4 regions of the Sphingobacterium sp. UBA5639 genome follow, and region 1 is predicted to be linked to each of the others. Evidence: riboswitches for the same ligand, from Rfam matches in the RefSeq annotation. Region 1 holds a riboswitch; each other region holds the start of a gene.
The links. A riboswitch is a leader RNA that binds a small molecule or an ion and turns the genes downstream of it on or off. The one in region 1 is predicted to bind S-adenosylmethionine.

Region 2: it holds a riboswitch for S-adenosylmethionine, as region 1 does, so the genes downstream of both, B4Z90_RS19550 (O-acetylhomoserine aminocarboxypropyltransferase/cysteine synthase family protein) here and metE (5-methyltetrahydropteroyltriglutamate--homocysteine S-methyltransferase) in region 1, are expected to answer to the same signal.
Region 3: it holds a riboswitch for S-adenosylmethionine, as region 1 does, so the genes downstream of both, B4Z90_RS17850 (methylenetetrahydrofolate reductase) here and metE (5-methyltetrahydropteroyltriglutamate--homocysteine S-methyltransferase) in region 1, are expected to answer to the same signal.
Region 4: it holds a riboswitch for S-adenosylmethionine, as region 1 does, so the genes downstream of both, B4Z90_RS00080 (5-oxoprolinase) here and metE (5-methyltetrahydropteroyltriglutamate--homocysteine S-methyltransferase) in region 1, are expected to answer to the same signal.

What each region holds. Positions count from the first base shown of each region.
Region 1 is NZ_DIJR01000006.1:119,845-122,988, forward strand. It holds gene metE (5-methyltetrahydropteroyltriglutamate--homocysteine S-methyltransferase) at 1-1,292, opposite strand, end outside; SAM riboswitch class I at 1,371-1,474, opposite strand; gene B4Z90_RS06265 (response regulator transcription factor) at 1,659-2,348, opposite strand; gene B4Z90_RS06270 (sensor histidine kinase) at 2,451-3,144, opposite strand, start outside.
Region 2 is NZ_DIJR01000030.1:77,552-80,695, forward strand. It holds gene B4Z90_RS19545 (FUSC family protein) at 1-942, shown strand, start outside; SAM riboswitch class I at 1,125-1,237, shown strand; gene B4Z90_RS19550 (O-acetylhomoserine aminocarboxypropyltransferase/cysteine synthase family protein) at 1,493-2,803, shown strand; gene B4Z90_RS19555 (homoserine O-acetyltransferase family protein) at 2,837-3,144, shown strand, end outside.
Region 3 is NZ_DIJR01000029.1:222,202-225,345, reverse strand. It holds gene B4Z90_RS17855 (DUF2723 domain-containing protein) at 1-657, opposite strand, end outside; gene B4Z90_RS17850 (methylenetetrahydrofolate reductase) at 902-1,858, opposite strand; SAM riboswitch class I at 1,929-2,031, opposite strand; gene B4Z90_RS17845 (hypothetical protein) at 2,261-3,112, opposite strand.
Region 4 is NZ_DIJR01000001.1:14,788-17,931, forward strand. It holds gene B4Z90_RS00070 (DKNYY domain-containing protein) at 1-506, opposite strand, end outside; gene B4Z90_RS00075 (hypothetical protein) at 670-975, shown strand; gene B4Z90_RS00080 (5-oxoprolinase) at 1,006-1,269, opposite strand; SAM-I-IV-variant riboswitch at 1,337-1,430, opposite strand; gene B4Z90_RS00085 (DUF3050 domain-containing protein) at 1,641-2,411, shown strand; gene B4Z90_RS00090 (TolC family protein) at 2,676-3,144, shown strand, end outside.

The DNA of each region.
Region 1 (3,144 bases):
GCTTTACGGTCTGCAAATGCTGAAGTGCGTTTTGCATCGTCATCAGTAATATTGCTTGTACGTGTTTTAACCTCTGGTTTGTGGATCAATGGAGAGGTACGGCGGCTTTCAGCAGCCGCTTTGTTCGCTTCGAAGCGTTTTGCTGTTTCAGCATCAACTTCTCCCTCCGCTAGTACGGCTAAGTCTTTTACTTCAGCTAATTTTTGTTTAGCAAATGCTAACCAGTTTTTTACTTCAGCTGGTAGCGATTGTTCATTGTGTTCATTGTCTAAGTCAAAAGGAACGTGCAACAGTGATGAAGAAGGAGCTACCCATACACGGTCTTTTCCTAATGCATCAACAGCCTGTTTGATTTTAACCAATGATTTTTCGTAATCATTTTTCCAGATGTTACGGCCTTCAACAATACCTAAAGATAATGTTAATGAAGCAGGAACTTTAGCCAATACCGTATCCAATTGATTTTCACCGCGTACCAGATCCAAATGTAAAGCATGGATAGGTAGGTTAACTGCGATATCTTCGTTGTCTTTTAAAGATTCGAAGTAAGTCGTTGCGATTAATTTGATATTTTTTGCTGCTGCAGCTAATTTTTCGAAAGTAGGTTGATATAAAGCTTTTACTTTAGCATCTAAATCCAATGCTAAGAAAGGCTCGTCAATCTGAACATATTGTGCACCAGCATCAGCTAGTTTAGCTAGTATTTGCTCATATACTGGAATAAGTTTATCCAATAAATCGATACGGTCGAAGCCAGCTTCTTTTTCTTTACCGATCAAAAGGTATGTAATAGGACCTAATAGAACTGGTTTAGTATCGATGCCCAATGATTTTGCTTCGTTGTATTCATTTAAGAATTTTTCGGAAGTCAATTTGAATTCTTGATCTTTGGTGAATTCTGGTACCATGTAGTGGTAGTTCGTATCCAACCACTTGGTCATTTCCATTGCAGTCACGTCGATTCCTTCTTGTTGGAAACCGCGCGCCATGGCAAAATATAGATCTAAACTGTAATTGTTGTCTACTTTATTCAATAAAGAATGGTAGCGAGCAGGAATTGCACCAACAGTGAGGGTTAAATCCAATACTTGATCGTAAAAAGAGAAATCATTGGAAGGGATCAAATCTATTCCAGCATCTTTTTGTGTTTTCCAATTGCCTTCACGAATTTTTTTTGCTGTGTCCAATAATTCCTCAACAGAAGATTTTTTAGCCCAATAGGCCTCATTGGCTTTTTTCAATTCGCGGAACGCGCCCACACGAGGGTAACCTAAATTGTTAGTCAATAACATAATGAATGTTTTTAATATTTCTTTTTCAACTATATTTCTTGCTAGAGAGAGAAGGACACACTAGAATTTGGTGACTTCGGCTTATCATTCCCATATCAAGTAGGGTAGAATTTAGCACCTTGTCAAGGGACAGGTTGCTAAGGCTTCATCGGGTCTATTCCCTCTGCCTTTCTCTATAAGCGACGCTAAGTTAGAACATTTCTTTTTGAAATGCAAATTTTTTATAAAAGTGCGTCAATTTTTTATATTCTACTAAGGATGAAATTGTTTTGTTCTTTTATTTTCATCCACGAATTCGAGTAAGTCACGCTTGAATACGTGTGTAGCATAAAAAGGGGAATGACTATATTTTTCATTCCCCTTTTTTTAGCTGACCAAAAGTTTGTAACCTTTTCCGTGCACATTGACAATTTCAACTTTGCTATCTTCTTTTAGATATTTACGAAGTTTACTGAGAAATACATCCATACTTCTACCCGTAAAATAGTTATCATCATGCCATATTTTTAACAACGCTTCTTCCCGGGTCAGCACATCATTTTTCTTTAAGCAAAGCAAGCGGAGTAGTTCAGCTTCTTTCGTGGAGAGTTTTTGCATCTGTCCTTTGTAAGAAATCTGCTGACTTGTATAATCAAAGAAATAATCGCCAATTTCAAATTTATCCGCAACCACTTCTTCTTCTTTGTCTCGAACACTGCGTTTCAGCAAAGCATTGATGCGGAGCAATAATTCTTCCACTCGAAAAGGCTTGGTGATATAATCATCTCCTCCTAGCTCAAAGGCTTCGGTCTTATCTTCCATCATCCCCTTTGCTGTGGCAAAGATAATAGGAACAGTATTGTTTGTTTTTCTGATTTCACGTCCAACTGTAAATCCGTCCTTTTTTGGCATCATGACATCAAAAATACAAAGGTCGTAGTTATTTTTTTTGAATTGAGAAATCGCTTCATCTCCATCCGTGCATAATGTGACGTCAAATTTTCCCTTTAATTCGAGATAGTCTTTTAAAAGATCCCCCAAATTAGGATCATCTTCTGCTAATAATATCTTTTGCATAATGAATATATTAATTTTCACCAATGTCCCTTGATGCTGATAAATCAGCCTTCCTCAACCTTTGAAATTTTTTAAAGAGGAAATATACAAAAAAGGAACGTTTTATTTTTTAATAGGCAAAATTACTTCAAAGGTCGTGCCTTTATCTTTTTCACTTTTAACTGTAATTTTTCCGTTCAGCCTTCTCAGAATGTCCTGTACATAACTTAAGCCAAGGCCAAATCCTTTGACATTATGAACATTCCCAGTTGGAATACGGTAAAACTGGTCGAAAATCTTTTGCAGGTGATCCCGGCTCATCCCAATACCATTGTCGGCTATGGTGACAACAATGGTGTCGCCAACATTTTTTGAATTGATGTTGACATGTAAATCTCCTTTGCTGTACTTGATGGCATTATCCAAAAGATTGTAAAATACATTGGAAAAATGTAACTCATCACCAACGACAACATCCTTGGTCGCTGCAAGATCTATACTGAATTTCCCGCCAATATTTTGCATCCGTAGCTGCATACTGTCCGTTACTGCCGAAACAAGATCATTGATGCATACTTCTACCTGGTCGAGTTTTAGCGTTTCTTTTTCTAGTCTTGCCAAATCGAGCACACGTTCAATATGATTTCCGAGTCTAACATTTTCGTCGTAGATGATATTAGCCAATTTCTGAACGCGCTTGTGGTCGGCATTGATGTCTGGATCTTTAAGTGACTCACTGGCAATCATAATTGTTGCAACAGGTGTTTTAAACTCATGCGTCATGTTGTTGATGAAATCCGTCTTCATTTCCGAAACT
Region 2 (3,144 bases), on a different contig from region 1:
AATCAGGAAATTCAGGATAAGATTGACACCAGCGAGTACCAACAATTTATCAGTCGACCATTACGTAATCTCGCTGATCTAAAAAGTAAACTCCATCTGAATAATCCGCTTTTTCGATTTGCGGTTCGGATGGCTCTTCTTTTTGGAACAGGTGCATTGATCGGTATTTTATTTTTGGATTTTAAATATACCTATTGGATCTTACTGACGATCGCTATTGTTGCCAGGCCAGCATTTTCAATGACAAAAACCCGTAATATAGAACGTATTGTCGGTACATTCTCGGGTATTATAGTTGGTGTGTTCTGCTTAATTTCTATTCATTTTCTTCCAGCACTCCTAACCATAGCTGCATTGGGTCTTTTTGGATTCTTTTTGTTCAACCGATCTAATTATATGGTCAGTGTCATCTTCATTACCTTGGGAATTGTGATTGCGCTCAATCTGTTCGAAGGGAACATCAATCTCATTTTAGGCAGCCGAATACTTTTCACACTGATTGGAGCATTCTTGGCTATAGCGGGTTATTTCTTGATACCTGTACGCCAGAGCACAGGCATGGTTCAGCTGGCAAAAGAGGTATCCCTTTACAACGCGCATTATTTCCAGATCATCAATAACCGTCTGTCGGACGAACGACAAAGTTCGTTTGATATACGACTGGCTCGTAAAAAGGCGCAGACCGCCATGGCCCTGTTTTCAGACGCCATCAATCAAATGAAACAAGAACCCGAGCACAAATGGATGGATTGGTCACATATTCACCATTTTCAAGCACTCGCATATCAGGTCAATTCCCATTTGGTGGGCCTCTCGCTATCTTTAAACAAAAAGACGAATCGCCACCTCGCCTATGATATCCATAGTAGAATCGATGCGCTTAAACCTCTTCTAACAGATTTAAATCAAACTGCAGAACGGATCAATTTAAAGAAATCATAATACCCGATTGACAGTTACTTTTGCGGTTTCATCGGAAGATATGCGATTCCAATCGGCATGTTATTCAAAATTCCTTTAACTAAAAAATAGCATTTCTTTTGCTTTAATAAAAAAAGAGTTTATATTTGTGTCGTCTTCGAAAGAAGATTTCTAATCAACACCTCCCTTCATCAGTAGGTCTTGATTTATAAAGAAGTGGCGAGAGACTGGCTCAATGACCCACTGGCAACCTTCAATTTGTTTGAAAAGGTGCCAATTCCTGTCCAAAACAATATCGTTTTGGAGCATATAAATGACATAAGACAATGATTATTAAATTACTGAAGTCCATTAAAAATTCAGGTTCAACACAAGTGAACCGCACGATAAGCGAAAGTGTAACCCATCGTACAATTGTATCGATGCGAATGCGTATGCATATGCACTTCCATGCTTGTTAAAAATCATTTCCGTTTTCTTGGATAAAGATTTAACAGACCCTTCAAGGAGGTGTGTATGCTTCTCTTTTTACTTTGCAATTTCTTTTTGAACCCTTAAAATCTGATATATTATGTCTTCAAACAAAAATTTAAAATTCGAAACTCTTCAGGTTCACGCTGGCCAAGTCGCTGACCCTACTACGGGATCTAGAGCAGTTCCTATATATCAAACAACATCTTTTGTATTTGAAAATGCCGAACACGGCGCAAACTTATTTGCATTAAAGCAGTTCGGTAATATTTATACACGGATTATGAACCCTACTACGGATGTTTTCGAACAACGTATTGCGGCACTGGAAGGTGGAGTTGCAGCTGTTGCTGTTGCATCCGGCCAGGCGGCACAGTTTATAGCTTTAAATAATATTTTGGAAAGTGGTGACAATTTTGTTGCGGGATCCAACTTATACGGCGGTACATTCAACCAGTTTAAAGTTTCTTTTAAGCGCCTAGGCATCGAAGCTCGTTTTGCAACAGACGCCGAAGCAGATAAAATTGAAGCGCTCATTGATGATAAAACAAAAGCAATCTATGTTGAAACAATCGGAAACCCAAGTTTCAATATTCCCGACTTTGAAAAAATTGCTGCCGTAGCAAAAAAATATGACTTACCATTAATCGTCGACAATACTTTTGGAGCCGGAGGTTATTTATTTAAACCTCTGGAGTATGGTGCAAATGTGGTTGTTGAATCGGCAACTAAATGGATCGGTGGACATGGCACAAGCATTGGCGGTGTCATCGTCGACGGCGGAAACTACAATTGGGGCAATGGAAAATACCCGCAATTTTCCGAACCATCTGAAGGCTATCATGGTTTAGTATTTTCCGAAGTTTTCGGTGAAAGCGGACCATTCGGAAATATTCAATTTGCCATTCGGGCGCGTGTGGAAGGGCTCCGGGATTTCGGACCAGCACTCTCCCCTTTCAATTCATTTTTATTATTACAAGGACTTGAAACCTTGTCTTTGCGGGTGCAACGCCATGTAGACAACACTTTAGAGGTCGCAAAATGGCTTGAGGCGCATCCACAGGTAGAAAAAGTAAACTATCCGGGATTAAAAAGCTCTCCGAGCTTCGCTAACGCACAAAAATACCTTAAAAATGGCTATGGCGCGGTACTTTCTTTCCAGCTTAAAGGTGACGCAGCGCAAAAGGCCAATAGCTTTATCGACAGCTTAGAATTGATCAGTCATTTAGCCAATGTTGGTGATACGAAGTCATTGATTATTCATCCAGCAGCTACAACCCATCAACAATTGAGTGATGAAGATCAAGCCAATGCCGGAGTCTTCAAAGGCTTATTACGTCTTTCTGTAGGAATAGAGCATATTGATGATATCAAAGCTGATTTACAACAAGCTTTTGATAAAATTAAATAATCAGATTTTTTCGGCTTAAAACTTAAACGTGAAATGAGTAAGCATATATATCTGCACCCGGAGCCTTTTGTATTTGAAAATGGAAGAGAGCTTAATGATTTACAAATCAGTTATGAAACATTTGGCAAACCCAACGCAGATCGCAGCAATGTGATCTGGGTTTGCCATGCATTAACGGCCAATGCAGATGTGCTGGATTGGTGGTCCGGTCTTTTTGGAACAGGTGAGTTGTTTGATGCAAACGATTATTATATTATTTGTGCCAATGTCATAGGATCAGCATATAATAGCAGTAATCCGCTATCTGTAAACCCAGCAACCGGACAACCCTATTACCTATC
Region 3 (3,144 bases), on a different contig from region 1:
TTTTATTGTCCCTTTCGCATTAACCTGTCGCGCTCTTCGGAAATAAACAACCATCGCGATAGCCGGGATTGCTAAAAGATTTAATAGATGCACTCCGATCGAAAGCCCCATAACAAAAGCAATAAAAACCAGCCAACGATCGCTACCGTCTTCATCTGCACGGACTTCCCACTTTAAAATTGCCCAAAATACGACTGCTGTACATAACGAAGACATTGCATAAACTTCAGATTCTACCGCCGAATACCAAAATGAATCGCTGAAACTAAATGCCATTGCACCGACAACTCCTGCGCCGAAGATCTGCAGGTAGGTTGACAAAGGAGCTTGTTTGTCTTTGTTGAGTAGCTTTTTAGCAATGGCGGTTATTGTCCAAAATAAAAAGGTAACAGTAATTCCACTGCAAACTGCAGAACCTATATTCATCCAATAGGCGATCTGCCCCTTATTCCCTAAAGCGAGATTAGAAAATATATTCTGAATAAGAAGAAACAATGGTGCTCCCGGTTGATGTGCCACCTCCAATTTATAGGCACAGGCTATAAATTCACCGCAATCCCACCAGCTTACCGTCTTTTCAACTGTAGCGATATATACACAGGTGGCAATTAGTCCGCAAGCAAAACCGAGTAGAGAATTTAATCTATTGTACGTCATAAGGTCAATTGGTCTATTGTTAAAATCCTTTTTAGCACTTTAAGTTAAAAAGTTATCCTGACTCCGACACACGAATTAACACTATTTAACACCAGTACCTGACTATAAACAGGCTATTCAACGCTGAATATAGAGATCGACCTAAACCACGCTGCCGAGACTTTCAACCTATTTCAGGCTTTCACAATGAATATTATCATAAAAAAAGGGAGCTTATCTGCTCCCTTTTTTATCATTTTATGAGTTAGGCTAGTTTTTCAACAATCTTCTTTGTTGGACCAGGATTACTCATCGTATAAAAATGTAATACCGGAGCGCCAAATTTAATCAGCTCCTGACACTGTTGTACCAACCACTCTTCACCTACCTGTCTGACGTCGGCATTCGTTTTACATGCCGCGACAGCGTCACTCAGTTCCTCTGGAATATCTAAATGAAAAATTCTTGGCAAGGTCACCAATTGCTTTTTTGTTGTCAGTGGTTTTAATCCCGGAATAATGGGCACATGGATTCCATTGTCCCTACATTTTGTTACAAATTCCTTGTATTTTTCAACATTAAAGAACATCTGAGTCACAATAAACTCTGCTCCCATATCGACTTTTTGTTTCAGATATTTAAAGTCAGTATTGAAATTTGGAGATTCAAAATGCTTTTCGGGATACCCGGCTACTCCGATGCAAAAATCAGTCTTTTCCGACGTGATAATGTCTTCATGCAGATACTTTCCTTTATTCATATCGGTTACCTGTTCCAATAGGTCTGTTGCAAAAGCATGTCCACCATCGGTTGGTATAAAATCGGCATCGCCCTTACGTGCATCACCCCGCAACACCAAAACGTTATCTATCCCCAGGAAGTTCAAATCGATCAATGCATTTTCAGTTTCCTCTTTTGTAAAACCCCCACATATCAAATGTGGCACCGCATCCACTTTATATTTATTCATGATTGCAGCACATATCGCCACTGTCCCAGGACGTTTACGATAGGAAACACGTTCCAGCAATCCACTCGCATGCTCTTTATAGATATAATCTTCCCGATGGTAGGTGACGTCGATAAAAGGAGGTTTAAACTCCATCAGTTCATCCATGGTTTTAAAAATACTTTGGATGCCCTGCCCTTTCGCCGGTGGCAATAGCTCAAAAGAAAACAATGTTTTTCCTTTGGCATTCTGGATATGATCGATAATCTTCATTAAAAAACTGTTTTTAGTTTGGTTGGCTTACATCGAAACGCACACGTCGAGGAATCGTTTATCTACATGTAACTTATCTTTCCCACATGGAGTAGGGTAGAATTTAGCACCTTGAACAATACAGGTTGCTAAGGCTTCAACGGGTCTAGTCCCTCGGCCTTTCTCTATAAGCGTTGCTAATATCGTTTTAAAAAATCAAAAGACAAAAATTATTTTTCGAAAAGGCAAAAATAGCAGCAAAAAGACTTCAATAAACGATGTTTCAACGTCACTTTAGCTTTGTATCCATGCAACGACAGGATTCTTCACCATACCAATAGTTAAAGACCTAGAAAAACCAGTAGAATTAACGATCGAGGATCATAGACAGCGAAGAGATTGACTATGCCACAAGAACATTGGCTAAAGATTAGCTGCCAAAGAATTTCGTAAATTTTTGAGATAAAATGTGACCAATAAGAGTCCTGTAACATGGTACTCCTCTTTCGATCCATATTTAAATCCGTCAAATAAATAGTGATAGGCGACTAATGCCTCTTTTTCGTTGTAAAATAATTCCTTCCAAGAATCAGGAACATCTGCCCATGCCTTGAGCACAATGCCATTCTCGGCATAAATAATTGGTGATTCGACACCATCCATTCGATAATCGTGATGAGTACCAGAGCTTGATATGTGTTGGAAATAAGCGATAGAATAATCTACAAAATTCAAGGCCCTGGCTTTTATCTCCTTTTCACTTTCCGATTTTACCGGAGCATTTCGCCATAAATTCACTTGGCTATCAAATTTACTGGGCGTTTCCCGGATAAGGGTTTTATCTAACGCAAAGTTGATATAAAGTCTTTCACTAGTGGGTATACGTGCTGAGCTAAACTGTGAAAAATCACCTCTCAGCTGAACAAAATCTTTTTTTATTTTAACAATATCCAAAGCGACACTACCTTTTTTCTCATCCGTCAATTCTAATCTATCACCGTCAAATTTATACTTACCAAAGAGTAAGATATCATCAATCGCCATGACAAACTGGTCCTTATCATGAAGCGAAAGAAAGGATCGGTATAGAATAGGATCATTACCATAGGTATCTGCCTCCACATTTTGGGGAGATTCTCTTTTTAATTTATGATACTCATCATTTGGATAGCCCAATATCATTTGGTAGTTGCCTTCAGGAAACTCCTTTTTCTTCCCAAAGAAAGTACACGAAGACAATGAGAGTGTGAATAACAGCAGTAATAACGGTTTCAAAATCAATTAATAATTATGGCCAATAGTAATAT
Region 4 (3,144 bases), on a different contig from region 1:
CAGCTATCTTTGCTGTATCCATCACCGAGAAGAACAAAGCTTTGGTCGGATACATCTTTTAGTCGATTGCCTCTATAATAGACATTCCAACTGTCTTTGGCATATCCTTCATCCAGTATTTTAAAGCTGGGCGCAGAGACATCTTTAATCTTAACGCCACGATAATAGGCATTCCAACTATCTTTGGCATATCCCCAACCAAGTGATTGGAAAGAATGTGGCGATACATCTTTAATCTTAACGCCACGATAATAGGCATTCCAGTTGTCTATTGCATAAGCATTGCCGAGGTCTTTGAAAGATCGTGCATCGACACCTTCGACCATCTTATCCCTGTAGAAGATCCGGTTGCCTATGTTGACATAATCGTTTTCTCTGTCATGTCGAAACGTCGTCTGAGACGTAGATCTTTTATTGTGACGACCTTGTTGAGCAATACTTTTCTCCAATATACATAGCAATGCAAAGGAAATAACAAGCATATTTTTTAAGTGGATAAAGGCCATAATGTATCTGTTTTATAATATGATATTTATATTGAATCCCTCCTTTATGACCAAGATAATTCACCGAAGGTTTAATCATTTTATCATTTTATTTCTCGTTATCCTTATCCGTTTCAAATGCAACTATTTTGGAATCCAAATATTTTTTTGTATATTGCTGGTTATGAGTTTTAAAGAAAAATTAGAGAACTGGCGCACGTCAATCAATCGCGCCGGTAGTGGTGAGGAATTGTATATTTTGCTTTTGAACTATAAAAGGTTTATCAACAAAAATTGGGTGGACGATTTTGGCGATCCGGGCAACTGGAAATCGGAATTAAATCAGGTCATCAGCAAAGTAAGAAACAAGGTGGATGTAGCAGATATCAGAGCCTGCCAAGATTTATCGTCCTATCAGGACGATGCCCGGCAGACCGCACATTCACTCAATCATACGTTAAAATATCATCACTCATTGACAAAAGGGTAGGCTAGGCCTACCTTTTTTTGCCGATAACGATTACTGTAAAGGAATCAGGACATTCTGTTCCAAGCGTACAGGGACATGCTTCACCGAGGTAAAACCGTCTTCCTTGGAAATGATGTTGGAAAGATCCAATCCTCTTTTGGAGAACGTACTGATCAAAGCTGTTCTAAAGGTTGCCTTGGCTGAACCCCAGCCTTGTCCCAAAATGGTGTCATTGTTGAGCTGTATCAGTTCATCTGTTGAGTAATAACTGAATTTTTCCAGTAAGTGTTGGTAAAGATTTGTTGTAGTAGCCATACAATTTAAAAATTTAAAGGATTAAACCATAAACTGTATCCAGATCTTGTTGGGGAAAATAATCGTTCAGCGACGTTTATTTTGGTCGAAACCCGTATTAATTTACCACCGCGGTGCCTGCACTCGGTTGGTATTGCATCATGCAATTCTGAATACTCTACAAATATAGTAGATTATTTTTTATAATAAAAAATATTTTTGTTTTTAAGGGTAAATGGGCGTTAGCAACAGGAATACGGAGGTCAAAAGCGAGGCGCGTGGTTGGCTGTGATTTGGTTATGAAGCGGATAGCTGGGCGAAAAATTTATCATGTTACTGTAATCTCATCGAAAATACTTTTAAAAATAGAGATAAGACAATACTTTTGCGCCATGAATAGAATTGCGGAAATTAACGAATACATTGCTGCCGAACGCGAGGTATTATTGCAACACCCTTTATATCGTAAGATCAAAACGATCAAGAATCTACGTTCTTTTACAGAAGGGCATGTGTACGCTGTATGGGATTTTATGTCTTTACTAAAAGCTTTACAGATTAAATTGACCTGTACGACTTTACCTTGGTTTGCGAGTGAGCATCCATCAACACGCTATCTAATCAACGAAATTGTATTGGCTGAGGAGTCGGATGAATACATTGATGGCCGCCGTTTGAGCCATTTTGAGATGTATCTGGACGCCATGGATGCCATGGGTGCCGACCTTCATCTGGTCAACAAATTTATTGCTCAAGCCAAAAAATCGAGCAACATATTCGATGTCATTGCAACGACCACATTGGACAAGCGGATCAAAGACTTTTTGAATTTTACATTCGAAGTGATTGCTGAGGGCGAGGTGCATAAAATTGCTGCAGCATTTACATTTGGACGCGAAGATCTTATCCCGGGAATGTTTACCTCTATTTTGGAAGAAATTAAAACAAACTTTCCTACAGCCAATCTGGATAGCTTTATTTATTATTTTCAACGCCATATTGATCTTGACGGCGACGAGCATGGACCGTTGGCGATGCAGATGATCACAGATCTTGCGAAGGACGATGAGGTTAAATGGACGGAAATGAAAGAGATCAGTAAAGTTGCGCTACAAAAGAGAATCCAGTTGTGGAATGCAATAGAAGATTCCTTATACGGATAATCTATTATTATACCGTCGAGAAAGGCCTTTCAAATCATGATTTGAAAGGCCTTTTTTATGTGCTGTAAAAAAGGATATTGTAAGGACTTCTTGGCAGATATTGGTCTTTTTGTTTGAATTGATGAAAAAATGTCTTTTTTCCATAACATATTGGCGTTTGTGAAGAAATCCAAGTTCCAATAAGTGTCTAAGTTTGCAACGCAAAAAAATTACATAGCACACGTGAACTTTTTTCCTCCCTATTGGGCAAAAGGCATACTAACCATGGGATTGTTAGTATGCGCTATTTCGGACACCTTCGCCCTCGATTCTTTGCGTATGTCGCTGAAAGACATGATCGACAAAGCACTACAAAACAGTAAATACATCGAGCAGTCCTATTTGCAGCTCAAAGAAACTGAGGTGGCAGTACAGCAGCAACGCATGGAGTTGCTCCCTAAGATTTCCGCCAGAGCTTCTGCTAGTTATGCAAGTAATATGCCTGTATATGACCAGGGGCTTTTAAATAAACCTTCCCAGCATGATATCATTCATTACTTGTACGATAGCGGCCTGGATTTTTATCTGAACCTCTACAATGGGCATCGGGACCTAATGAAAATAGAGTCCAAAAAACTGGAAAATGAGCTGGCTAGAATCGATTGGAAGAATGCCGCAGCACAGACGAAATTGGAGGTTTGCAATCTTTTTTTGGATTTGGAACTGTCGTATAGTAACCGATCTTTAATCGAGC